One region of the Colwellia sp. MB3u-4 genome, then DNA from elsewhere that is predicted to be linked to it. Evidence: predicted binding sites of a transcription regulator. Region 1 holds the regulator's gene; each other region holds the start of a gene.
The links. Region 1 encodes sigma-54, which starts transcription at its own class of promoters, with help from an activator protein. Its sites were predicted from a motif close to GTTGGCACGNNNNTNGNNT; they were not measured.

Region 1 (3,199 bases):
TTCATAATCATTAATCACCGTATGGGTAAGTGCGGGTAACAAGTTGACAGGGATATTATCAACACAATAATAACCTAAATCCTCTAAAACACGCAGTGCAACACTTTTCCCTGAGCCTGAACGGCCACTTACAATAATTAATTTCATCCGTGTTTAACTCGCTTGTTGTATTAACTGAAACAGTTCTTGATTACTTTGGCATTTACGCACTTGCTTGCAAAATTGCTTGTTACGAAAAATTTTTGCGATACTTTGCAGCGTACTCAAGTGGCTCTGGCATTCTTCTTCAGGAACAAATAAGGCGATAAAAATATCAACGGGACGATGATCAACAGCGTCAAAATTAATCGCTTGTTCTGTGGTAATAACCACGGCAATAGGTTTCGTAGGCGTAGCATTTTCTAAACGGCCATGAGGTATAGCAATGCCATTACCTATGCCCGTTGAGCCCAATCTTTCACGCTTAACTAAACTTTCTAAAAGCTGAAAAGTATCATGGCTGTCGAGTTTATCGGCGGCCAAGCGACTTAAATATTCTAATATACGTTTTTTACTGGCACCCGGTGCTGCACAAATAGTGCAGTCCGGGGTTAAGATGTCTTGCAACTTCATAAACTTCTAAGACCTATAGCGAAATGGCGCTAATGTTTGTTGATTTTGCCTTTATATTTCAAGATTTGGCGATCTAGCTTGTCAATTAATGCATCAATCGATGCATACATGTCACTATGTTGTGCCTTAGCATGAACTTCAGTGCCACTTAAGTGCACCGTTGATTCGGCAATCTGATTCTGTTTTTCTACCGTTAATACTACATGTACATTATTGATATGATCAAAGTGACGCTCTAGTTTTTCAAACTTGCCATTGACATAATCACGTAATGAATCGGTAACATCGACATGGTGTCCAGTAAGATTAATTTGCATATATTTCAATCCTCTTTATTGGCTGAATAAAACTGCCTACAATAGGCTTTTACGTTGATTTGATGGCGGTATAGAAAGTGACTCTCGATATTTGGCAATGGTACGCCTTGCCACTTGTATACCTTGTTCTGCTAAAATATCTGCCATTTTACTGTCGCTGAGTGGTTTTGCAGGTACTTCGGCAGCCACTAGCTTTTTAATTAATTCACGAATAGCCGTTGATGAACATTCGCCGCCGTTTTCAGTACTTACGTGGCTAGAAAAAAAGTACTTAAGCTCAAAAATCCCTCTAGGTGTGTGCATATATTTTTGCGTGGTCACACGAGAAATGGTTGATTCATGCATATCTACGGCTTCGGCAATATCGTTCAATACCATAGGGCGCATTGACTCAGGTCCGTGTTCAAAAAAGCCTTGTTGGCGTTGCACAATACAATTTGAAACCTTTAAAAGTGTTTCGTTACGGCTTTCTAAGCTTTTAATAAACCATTTTGCTTCTTGCAAGTTAGAGCGAATAAATTGATTATCAGTAGATGACTTCATTGAACGAGACATAGCGGCGTATTGCTGATTAACCGATAGTTTAGGGGCAGTGTCAGGATTGAGCTCTACTGTCCAGCGGCCGTTTTTCTTTTCAACAGACACGTCTGGGATAACATATTGTTCTTCACTTTTGATGACGCTATCACCTGGACGGGGATCTAAGCTTTGTATTAGGCGAATAACTTCGCGTAATTGCTCTTCTTTCAAGCGTAATTTACGCATCAATTGACGATAATCGCGATTACCGAGCAAGTCAATATACTCGCTGACAGCGATTTTGCTTTCCGCTAACCAAGGGGTATCTTTAGCAAATTGATTGAGCTGAATACGCAAGCACTCTGGAATTGAACGGGCAGCAACACCAATGGGGTCAAATACGTTAATACGCTTTAACACCACTTCAATTTCATCAAGTTCTACACCATCAATACCGACACTCTCTAAGATCTCTTCGGCTGAAACGGTTAAATAACCTGCTTCATCTATGGCTTCAATAATGGCAATGGCAATGGTTCTATCAGTGTCAGTAAAGGGCGTTAGTTCCATTTGCCAAATTAGATGGTCTTGTAATGAGTCTTTCGTTTCACCTTGATAAGTATAATCTTCTGAGGCATGACCAACACCGCCACTACTAACACCAGCACTGAAGTTATCATCCCATGTGCTATCGCTGTTGAGTTCTTCGGGGATGTCTGTTTTTGCTAAACCTTCAGAGGAGCTAATTTCGTCTATCGAGGGAGTGGAGTCTTCGCTGCCATCAGAGGATGCTGCTGAGTTTTCGCCTACCGTTACCGAATATCCTGCTTCTAAATGGTCAGGGGTACTTTCTGAATTGTTATCGTGCGTTTCGTCAACTTCAAGCAAAGGATTACTTTCAAGTGCTTCTTGAATCTCTAGTTGAAGATCCAAAGTTGATAATTGCAACAGTTTGATCGCCTGCTGCAATTGCGGGGTCATCGTTAACTGTTGTCCGATACGGAGTTGCAGAGTAGGACGCATTTACGTTTTCTTTTCCCTATTCAAATTCATTAATTCAATTGGTTTTATTCACTATAGCGTGAATTGTTCACCAAGGTATACATCTCTTACATGTTGATTTGCAAGAATTTGCTTTGAATTACCTTCAGCGATAAGTTCGCCATGACTAACGATGTAGGCATGCTCACAAACATCAAGTGTTTCTCGCACATTGTGATCTGTGATCAATATACCTATGCCACGATCTTTTAAGTGTAGGATAATTTTTTTTATATCACCTACTGAAATCGGGTCAACACCGGCAAAGGGTTCATCCAGTAATATAAATTTAGGATCTGCAGCTAATGCCCGGGCTATTTCAACTCGTCGGCGCTCACCGCCAGATAAACTCATGCCTAAGTTATCTTTTATATGGCCTATGTTGAACTCTTCTAATAAATGTTCAAGTTTTTCTTGTCGGTCAACATCACTAAGTGATTTACGTGTTTGTAAAATGGCCATGATGTTGTCATGTACCGATAACTTACGAAAAATAGAGGCTTCTTGTGGTAAATAACCGATACCTTTTCTCGCGCGCTCGTGCATCGGCAGTAAGGTTATATCTTCATCATTTAAGACAATTGAGCCACTGTCGTTCTTTACCAAGCCAACAATCATATAAAAAGAGGTAGTTTTACCTGCGCCATTTGGCCCTAATAAGCCAACAATTTGTCCAGCGGAAACGTGCATACTGACGTTTTTAACCACTT
Region 2 (3,199 bases), on a different contig from region 1:
TAAATACTGCAAACAAAGATTAAGCAATCTCATCATGCTTTAACCACTTTTTAACCGCAGTCGCTAACTCGTCGGGATGAAATTTAGGAATAAAATCTTCAGCCCCTACTTTCTCTACCATGGCATTGTTAAAAACACCACTTAGCGAAGTATGCAAAATAACCGGCATATTTTTCATCCGATCATTCTGCTTAATTTCTGCTGTTAGGGTATAACCATCCATCACGGGCATTTCAATATCAGAAATCAACAAAGCGACTTTTTCAGTGATGCTGTTTTGACACCCTTGAGCAATTTCCTGTAATTGATCGAGCGCTTCTTGACCATTTTTTGCTAACAGCATAGTTAACCCCAAAGGTTCAAGAGCACGTTTAACTTGATTTCGTGCCACGGTCGAGTCATCAGCAATCATAATCACTCGTTCGCCAATAGCCTCTCCAACGCTTGCATCAGCAACACCTTCGCTTAACTCTGTTGAAATAGGATTGATTTCATTGAGAATTTTTTCAACATCAAGAATCGATACCAGTTCGTCGTCAATTTTGGTAACCGCCGTAAGGTAGCTTAACTTTCCCGCACCTTCTGGCGGCGGCATAATGTCTTTCCAGCTCAAGGTTACAATGCGCTCTACACCGGCAACAAGAAAACCCTGCACAGTTCGGTTGTACTCAGAAATAATCACAAAACTGCTTTCTGTTTGCACAATGGCCGGACCACCCGTGGCTTTACTTAAGTCAATAACCGAAATAGTTTGACCACGAATATGAGCAACACCTTTAACAAATTTGTTTTGCTTAGGTATTACGGTCAACCTAGGACATGGCATAACTTCACGCACTTTAAATACGTTGATACCAAAACGCTGTTTACCAATGAGTTTAAATAACAACAACTCCAGTCGGTTCTGGCCAACTAATTGGGTACGTTGATTAACTGTGTCTAATATACTTGCCATAAAAACCTCTTTGGTGTGCCAATGAAAGTATAACAAAGGCACGATTCTTGATTGTTTTAACGTTTAAAGCACTAGCATTAAGCACTAGCATTGCAACAACGTAAATACTTTGACGTTATTCGTGCTAAATTGTACTGAATTAAACTTAATTAAGTTTGGACGTGTATTTTTATTTTCCTAGCAGTCAGATATAACTTATGAACAAATTAAAGATAGTAATAGCAATCACCCTTATTTATTTGGCCAGTATTAACGCTAGTTCAGCCATGACATTCGATCGTGATTATCTCTATAACTTCATCAAATCCTATGTTGAAGACAATGTCAGTTTGCCAGCACGAGGAAAACTGAAGATTGAAGTTTCTGAAATAGACCCCCGAATTACATTACAGCCTTGTTTATTACCACTGACGGCAAATATACCTGAAAAGCATATTGGTAGAAACGTAAATGTTAAAATTGTTTGTCCTGACGAAGAATCTTGGCAGTTGTATATCCCAGTAAAAATTCACACCATTGTACCTGTATTGGTCACGCAAATGCGAATAAGCAAAGGTACTTTGCTTAGTAACGCTAATATCGAAATTATATTTAAAGATAACGGGCAAATACGAGGCACAGTGCTTACCGACCCTAAAGTAGTGGTGGGTGCTCGCACAAAAAGAAACTTGTCTCAAGGTAGTGCTATTACTAATCAAAATACCTGTTTTGTCTGTAAAGGCGAGCCGGTGAATATTATTGCTAAGTCGGCACATTTTGAAATTAAGTCTTTTGGCATTGCCTTAAATGACGGCAGTTTAGGCGAAATTATATCGGTGCGAAATAGGAAGTCTGGTCGTGTGGTTCAGGGGCAAGTTAACGCTATTAACCAAGTGATAATTAATTTATAATAATTGCTTAAGTTTTCTGCTGTTTTGCCGATAAAAGGTTAGAAACCAATAACTGTTGTAAGTAGGATACAATAATGGCTATTAATATCAACAACTTGAATAACACCAATCAAGTAAAACAAAAACTTGAACAGCAAGTTCAGACCAAACAGCAAGTTAGCGAAAGTAGCAATGCCTCGCAACAAGCTAAATTGGCAACGCGTGATTCGGTATCTATTACCCCGCAAGCAAAACAAATGAATGAGCTGCAGAAACAAGCCGCTGATTCTCCTGTAGTCAATGAGAAAAAAATTGCTGAATTAAAGAGTGCTATTGCCTCTGGCGATTATAAAATAAATCCAGAAAAGCTAGCAGCAAGTATCGCCAATTTTGAATTTAAACTTGGCTAACGTGTTACTAAAATGGAGTACATTAAGTGTCTGAAAAACTAACACCGCAACAATTGGTTTCTCAACAATTATCGCAATTAACGCAATTAGAGACGTTATTAGACACTGAGAAAGATGTACTGCAACAGCAAAACCCTGATGCACTTATTCAGCTTACCGCAGACAAAAACGACCTGCTTTTGGCGATTCAGAGAATTGACAATGCCATTGGTCAAAGTTTTGAATTCAAACAAGAAAAACTAGCGGGCAAGTTCACCAGCCTACTATCAGATATCGAAGCCATTTTAGTGCGCTGTAAAAAACAGAATCAAATTAATGGCCTGATCATTCAGCAATCACAATTATCTGTAGAACGCATGAAGACCTCATTACTAGAGAATCATAACAAGTCATCCATGACCTATAATAGTAAAGGAAAAACCTCAGGCGGACTCAGTAGCTTAGGTATAAAAGCTTAGCTTTATATGTGTTAGGTTATCTACAAAAAAACCAGCAATAGCTGGTTTTTTTAATGGTACTAAAATACAGCGCAATTCAATGACGCTAGTAATAATGCTAGTAATAATGCTAGTAATATGAGATATGCTTTATTTCTTTGCGGTTAGATGTCGCGATATAAATTTCATAAACATCTTTAAAATCTAAACTCAACTCAGTGGTATAACTGTCACCCACCGGATAGCTTTTAACGACTTTTGCGCCACGAATAATGCCTCGTACTGATGTCTGTAATTGTTGATTATCAAGCACTAAATTAGACATGGTGGTGCTACCATTAATATTTTGACCATAAACTTGTTCAGCTAACTCCGCATAAGCAGCAATTTTTGAAGCTTTTATTGCCATTAGCATACGCTGGGTTTTGTTTTGAGAATTCTGCAAACTAATTGGTGCTTGCCCTATGGCGGTTAAGACAGGAAATTTTTCAGGTTTCACGTTTTGCCATTCCACCTGTTTATCAAACA
Region 3 (3,199 bases), on a different contig from region 1:
TTCGCGCTGTTCGATATTTGCCTCCCCAACATCAACACCACTTTCAGCTAACATATCGCGTAACTTGCCCATATTTTGCTCTAAAGCCTCTCTTGCTTGCTGGTTTTGCACCACAAATTGCACCGCGGCTTGCTCATTTTGTAAATTCACTCGCACATGAATATTACCCATCTCTGGTGGGTCAAGTTGAATTTCCACTTGTTGAATTTTTTGGTTGATCATCACCATCACTTTATCTTTAACAGCATCGGCAAAATCTTTACGGTAAATAGCAATAGTCTCAGTCTGCATAGTGGCAAATGATTTTTGTGTTGAGACAGTATTTGTCGTTAATTGATTTACCGTACTTTCAAAACTTTGCTCTTGCTGGGCAGCTAACTCCGCAGCACTTGTCAGCGGCTTGGCTTGATCGACTAATGTTTGATTAAACACTGACGCCACTTTGTCAACTTGTGGTGTTAGCTTGTCGCCCTCAGTTTTAGCGGTTTTTTGTGCCTCGAGCATGGCACTGGCTAATTTATCAACGTCTTCATTTACCGCTGTTTTCTGATTAGTATCAAGTTTTGTATCCGTAACCGATGTTGATACCACAGTAGCTGTACTTTGATTAACAAGATGAGTTTTTGCGGCTTCGATATCGCTACCAGGTTTAAATTCACTCGCTTTATCGCTGGCACTATTTTGCAATGCGCTATTGTTAGCTAATTGGTCAACACCTTGGGTTTTATCTAAACCGGCATTGCCTTCTTCAGTTAATGCTTTTATACCTGCTTGCTTTGCCATTAGCTCGGCATCATCAATGCTAGCTTGCTCACTCGTTAAGGACGTTGTGCCGGCAGTGGTTGTTTGCATATAGCCTGATGTAACGTCGCCCGGCACTTTCCCTTCAGCAGTATTATTTGCTGCAGATTTTGTCAACAATTGCCCTGCACCACTTAACATTTTTAATAAATCAACCGCGTCATCATTTTCAACATTGCTCGCTAAGTCACTTTGGGTTTGAGCTTGATGTTCAGTTTGAGTTTGAAAGCCAAGATAGGATTTTAGCTCAGCGTTTGGCGCAGAGAGATTTTTGGCATCGTCTATCGGTAAAGGCACGGGTAAAGTATGATCATCATCAACTTCATTGCCCTTGGCTAAACGCTCGCTTTTTAAAGCCTGTTGGTGTTGTTCTGCCGCTTTAGAGACAAAATTGCCATATGGCTCAGTATTTTGCTCTGACTCTTCCGCTTTTTTTCTTAAATAGTGTTGCTCCATCGCATCATTAAATGCGTTGCTTTTAGCTTGACTTTTTATTGACGACCCACCTTTAGCACCAGGGGTGTCAAGGCTTTGGCCAGCATCAGTAGACAATATATTCATTTGAGACATAACAGACCTTTCTTAAATGTAGACTTAAGCACAATTTAATAAATTATTTCTATTGTTAATTAAGCAATATTCATTCCAAAAATAATTTTCAAGAGAGAAGGCAGTATGATCCTGCTTGTCTCTACCTGTGACCAAATCGTGCCGCTCTAATAGGCAGTTCAGCGCTAAATCTTAAAGTGAACTAAATATAAAAGCATCAATAACAAGCCTTGAGTTTGAATCTTGATGCTGATGGGGTTTACTCAAGTACTTAATCTATTGTTTCTATTGTTTCTATTATTAAAATGGCAGAGTTTAGCGGCGGCGGCGAACAAATTGTTGTGTCGCCATTTCATCAAACATTTTTTGTTCTTTTTTATTAGCGACTAATTGCAGCGCGGCCAGTTTTTTATTACGTAGTAATTCTACCGCTTGTATTTTTTGTCTTTGCTCTAACCATTGTTTTTTTCGAGTTTCAACTAATGCTTTCGCTTGATGAACCGCAACTTTAACCTGTTGAGAGGCGTTATCTAGTTTCGCGATAAAAGCATGAAAATGGCTATATGTTGCACTATCAATACCCTCGATTGAACGCTGATTAAGCCGGCGCATATATTCTAAACGATAATCGCTAACACTTTTTAAACGCGCTTTGTTTTGTTCATAATCGACCTCTGCCACTTGTAATGCTTGTGAGGCTTTTTGTTCTTTATCAAGTTCATACTTATGTAAGGTGTTCAACTGTTTCATCGGTTTAGTGACCTATTCGTTATTGTGTCTACTGATTTTTATTGGCATGAGCTTGCGCTGCCGCTAATACTTCCTGCAGCTGAGTTAAACTTTGATCATAAGGAATAATTTCAAGCGTTTTTTGCTGCAAAAAAAATTGAATCACGGGTTGCAAGTCAATCGATTGATCTATTCTTGGATCCGTCCCTCTGCTGTAGGCGCCAATGGCAATCAAGTCTTTATTTTCTTGATATAAGGCATAAATCTGCCGTAGTTGCCTAGCAAGTTGCTGATGTTCTTGGCTGGTTACCATCGGCATAACTCGACTAATTGAGCCTTCAATATCAACCGCTGGATAATGCCCGGCATCAGCTAATTTTCGAGACAAAACAATATGACCGTCTAAAATGGCACGGGCAGCATCAGCAATCGGGTCTTGTAAATCATCACCTTCGGTTAATACAGTAAAAAATGCACTGATTGAACCTTGGCCGTCCCCGCCATTGCCGGCTCGCTCAACGAGTTGGGGTAATTTAGAGAAAACGGATGGCGGATAACCTTTCGTTGCCGGTGGCTCGCCTACCGCTAGTGCTATTTCGCGCTGCGCTTGTGCATAACGGGTCAGTGAATCTACCAGCAATAAAACATTTAAACCTTGGTCACGAAAGTATTCGCTGATCTGCACTGCGGTTTCACAGCCCTTAAGCCGCATTAACGCTGAATTATCGGCCGGTGCTGCCACCACCACAGAACGCGCACGACCTTCTTCACCCAAAATTTCTTCAATAAATTCTTTAACTTCTCGTCCACGCTCGCCAATTAAACCCACGACAATAACATCAGCGTTTGTGCCACGTGTCATCATACCTAACAGCACACTTTTACCAACACCTGAGCCCGCAAACAAGCCCATTCGTTGCCCAACACCAACGGTTAGAAAACTGTTAATCGAGCGCACTCCAACATCTAGGGGCTCGGTAATGGCTCGTCGTGATAAGGGATTGATCGGTGTACTGTCATATTGATAACTATCAGATGCTTTAATCGGCCCTTTACCGTCAAGCGGTTTGCCAACACCGTCAATAACTCGGCCTAACAAGTCCATTGATAAGGGTAAACG
Region 4 (3,199 bases), on a different contig from region 1:
AATAATCAACCATGGTTAATACCGTTAAATAAACCACTGCACCCACGTTACCATAAGCGCCGGTCATACCAGCAATTTGTCCGGTTAAACGACGTTTAATTAAAGGCACGGCAGCAAATACAGCACCTTCACCTGCTTGCACGAAGAATGAACAAGCCATCGCGGTTGCTACGGCTAAGGCTAAAGGCCATTCACTGGTAATTTCTGACATGCCTAAATAACCCAGTGCTAAACCAGCCGTTAAAATTAATAAGGTTTTTTTACGACCAAATCTGTCTGATAACCAACCGCCACCAGGGCGAGACATTAAGTTCATAAAGGCATAAGTAGAGGCTAACATGGCTGCGTAAACCATACTTAATTCGAAGGTTTCAGCAAAAAATAACGGTAACATAGAGACAACGGCTAATTCTGAACCAAAAGTAGCAAAGTATAGAATGTTTAATACCGCCACTTGCTTGAACTTATAACGGTGAATTTCTTCAACGGGCTTTGAAAATAAATGGCCGTTAACTTTAATGGTTTGTTTTACTTCAATGGCAAATAAAACCACTAAGCTAATGTAGGCAATAAGTGCACTTTGTGCTGACAATAAACTTACACCAGCAGGAGATAATTTCCATGTCAGTAGGGCTAAAGCACCGTACATAGGAATTTTCATTAATAATAATAAGAAGAAGTCACCGGTTGAGGTTACTTCCATCGCACCTGTGTGTTTAGGTTTAAAGTAGGTTGAACCTTTAGGCGTGTCAGTGACGTTTTGATACCAGATAAAACTGAAAATTAAGCTTAATGCACCGGTAAAGGCAACCGCGTATCTCCAACCGTCTTCACCACCAAATGCCAAGGCAAGTGTCGGTAGTGACATGGCTGCTGCAGCTGAACCAAAGTTACCCCAGCCACCATAAATACCTTCAGCCGTGCCAAGTTCATTAGCCGGGAACCATTCAGACACCATACGAATACCGATAACAAAACCGGCACCAATAAAACCTAATAAAAAGCGAGATAAGGCCGCTTGCTCAAAGGTGCTTGAAAAAGCAAACATAAAACAAGGCAGGCTACATACCGCAAGTAAAACGGCAAAGGTTAAGCGAGGGCCATATTTGTCGGTAAGCATGCCAATGACAACGCGCGCTGGAATGGTTAAGGCTACGTTTAATAGCATTAAGGTTTTTATTTCAGCTTTCGTTAAGCCTAATGAGTCTGCAATTACCGATACTAAGGGGGCAAAGTTAAACCAAACAGCAAACGTAATGAAAAACGCTATCCAACTCATATGTAAGGCTTTCATCTTACCTTTGAAAGAAAAAATATTGAGACTACCTTGACCACTCATACCGCAACTCCTAAAAATTAACATTTGTGTTTATATTAATGAAAGACGCCATTGCCCTGTTAATCATAAAATGGTTTGGTTATTAACTCAGCTGGCTGGCTTACACAATACGAAGAACATTCTTCAACTGTAAATGTAATTGCAAATGTAATGCCATCACTGATATTTTAATTATCCTATTGTTTTTGTTGGTTTTAATTTATTTTTGTCGAGGAGGGGATCTATAATTTAGGTTTGCATGCACAACACCATCGCTATGACGCACAGATAGGGTGCACAACAAAAGTATAAATAATCACTGTAATTGTCAGGCGAGCTTAATTTAGGCGAGTCTTATCAATACCAATATCAATACCACACAAAGACCAATACAAAGAACTATGTCATTCAGTTAATAGCCAAAAAATAACAATACATAATTTATAAGGAAGCTATGGCGTGATAAATGAAAAACATTACAGCTATTTAGCCTACATAAAGTTATCTGCTAGCTTTATAAAAAAGTAACTGATACAAAGGCTCTTTTTTTTAGTATGTAATAGGCAAGTTGACCGATGAGGTCACTTATAATGATCTGATTTACTAATCCTTACCTTATTTTGGTCTTTTTATCTCTACACATTCAGTAAACATTTTAAAAACATACCGTAAACATCTTATATACATAATCTGTGATTTTCATTGTATATTCTGAGAAATGTAAGGCATTTTCAGCTATTAGGCAGCGATCATGAAGAAAGTTGTATTTAATAAAATCAATATAAATTATGATAAGAGTTATCTTTAGATGAATAATAAAAGGCAGGAGAATGATAAAAAAAAATTCGGCTACACTTGATAGTTTAGGCTTTCAATCCTATCCGAAAAAAGAGCTTAATAATTTATTTTTAGCGTTCAGAAACACTGAGCCTGATGTTTTTGTTATCACAGATATGACTAAACTTACTGAAGATCCTGGTGTGACATTTAGGATACAGTTACCAGAAAAAAATAAAGTGCTTTTCAAAAAAAGTATATTATCTAAAACCCAATCATTTTCAGCAATTAAAGCCTGTTTTGATGGCTGTTATCACAATGGTGACGGCGAAATGGTGGCGTATTTTAAACTCAATAAAATACTTTCTATTTCAGAAAGTGAGAACAATGCACTACTAAAAAATCCTAAATTTAATTACCAAAGAATAATAGTTCCTGCTTACATTAGATTGGAAGACGGCAAGGTTTATTTATTAATTGATAGCGATTATGACTTTGAAGCATTAGATGCTGATAAAGATTTTGGTTGTTTTTCAAGGGTAAGAAAACCAAGTTGGAGTAACTTTTAAGTCTTATTACCCTTAATTTTTATAAAAGGGAGTGTGATCTTGATGCCCAGTCATGAACATACATCAAATAAGAATAAACGCCATACCATAAAGAAATTGCTTAGTTCATCCTAACTCGATCTGTTTTTTGAAGCCTGTTTGAGCGCTAACTTGATTACCCATTAGAGCGTTTTACAGACGACTGAGTTGCTAGTGTTGCGTTAAATTTACTTGCTTTAGGTAGCATTGAAAGCTAAATCAGCCTTAGCCAATTTTTCAACTGTTCAGGTTTAATCTGACTATCTGCTAACGTATTGCTTGAGTAATAAAAGTACTAACAGCGTCATTAGTAATCGGGTTTCTAAATGCAGGCGTAATAAAGTGAGGTGCGATGAGCAGCTCTTTATCAATTAAGCGTGTTATCAAGGGTAAAAACTCTAGTGAGGTTTTACCTGCCAGTAGATGCGTAAAATTCTTCTCATGCTGGTAAGCATTCAATATTAAGCTAAAGCCTTTTAAGTAAAGGTGGTCTTTGGTATAGCCACCACCTCGATAC

Region 2: the regulator sigma-54 is predicted to act here: its motif matches at 990-1,008, upstream of flgA (flagellar basal body P-ring formation chaperone FlgA).
Region 3: the regulator sigma-54 is predicted to act here: its motif matches at 1,433-1,451, upstream of H4J61_RS00865 (flagellar hook-length control protein FliK).
Region 4: the regulator sigma-54 is predicted to act here: its motif matches at 1,479-1,497, upstream of H4J61_RS09595 (NarK family nitrate/nitrite MFS transporter).

What each region holds. Positions count from the first base shown of each region.
Region 1 covers NZ_JACGVE010000068.1:22,747-25,945, forward strand. Annotated here, with positions in the region: gene rapZ (RNase adapter RapZ) at 1-147, opposite strand, end outside; gene ptsN (PTS IIA-like nitrogen regulatory protein PtsN) at 154-612, opposite strand; gene hpf (ribosome hibernation promoting factor) at 642-929, opposite strand; gene H4J61_RS03830 (RNA polymerase factor sigma-54) at 966-2,471, opposite strand; gene lptB (LPS export ABC transporter ATP-binding protein) at 2,523-3,199, opposite strand, start outside.
Region 2 covers NZ_JACGVE010000087.1:26,539-29,737, reverse strand. Annotated here, with positions in the region: gene H4J61_RS14245 (chemotaxis protein) at 20-955, opposite strand; gene flgA (flagellar basal body P-ring formation chaperone FlgA) at 1,153-1,845, shown strand; gene flgM (flagellar biosynthesis anti-sigma factor FlgM) at 1,920-2,234, shown strand; gene H4J61_RS14230 (flagella synthesis protein FlgN) at 2,261-2,692, shown strand; gene H4J61_RS14225 (LPP20 family lipoprotein) at 2,802-3,199, opposite strand, start outside.
Region 3 covers NZ_JACGVE010000040.1:14,609-17,807, reverse strand. Annotated here, with positions in the region: gene H4J61_RS00865 (flagellar hook-length control protein FliK) at 1-1,371, opposite strand, end outside; gene fliJ (flagellar export protein FliJ) at 1,666-2,100, opposite strand; gene fliI (flagellar protein export ATPase FliI) at 2,129-3,199, opposite strand, start outside.
Region 4 covers NZ_JACGVE010000079.1:11,593-14,791, forward strand. Annotated here, with positions in the region: gene H4J61_RS09595 (NarK family nitrate/nitrite MFS transporter) at 1-1,339, opposite strand, end outside; gene H4J61_RS09600 (hypothetical protein) at 2,149-2,664, shown strand; gene H4J61_RS09605 (flavohemoglobin expression-modulating QEGLA motif protein) at 2,950-3,199, opposite strand, start outside.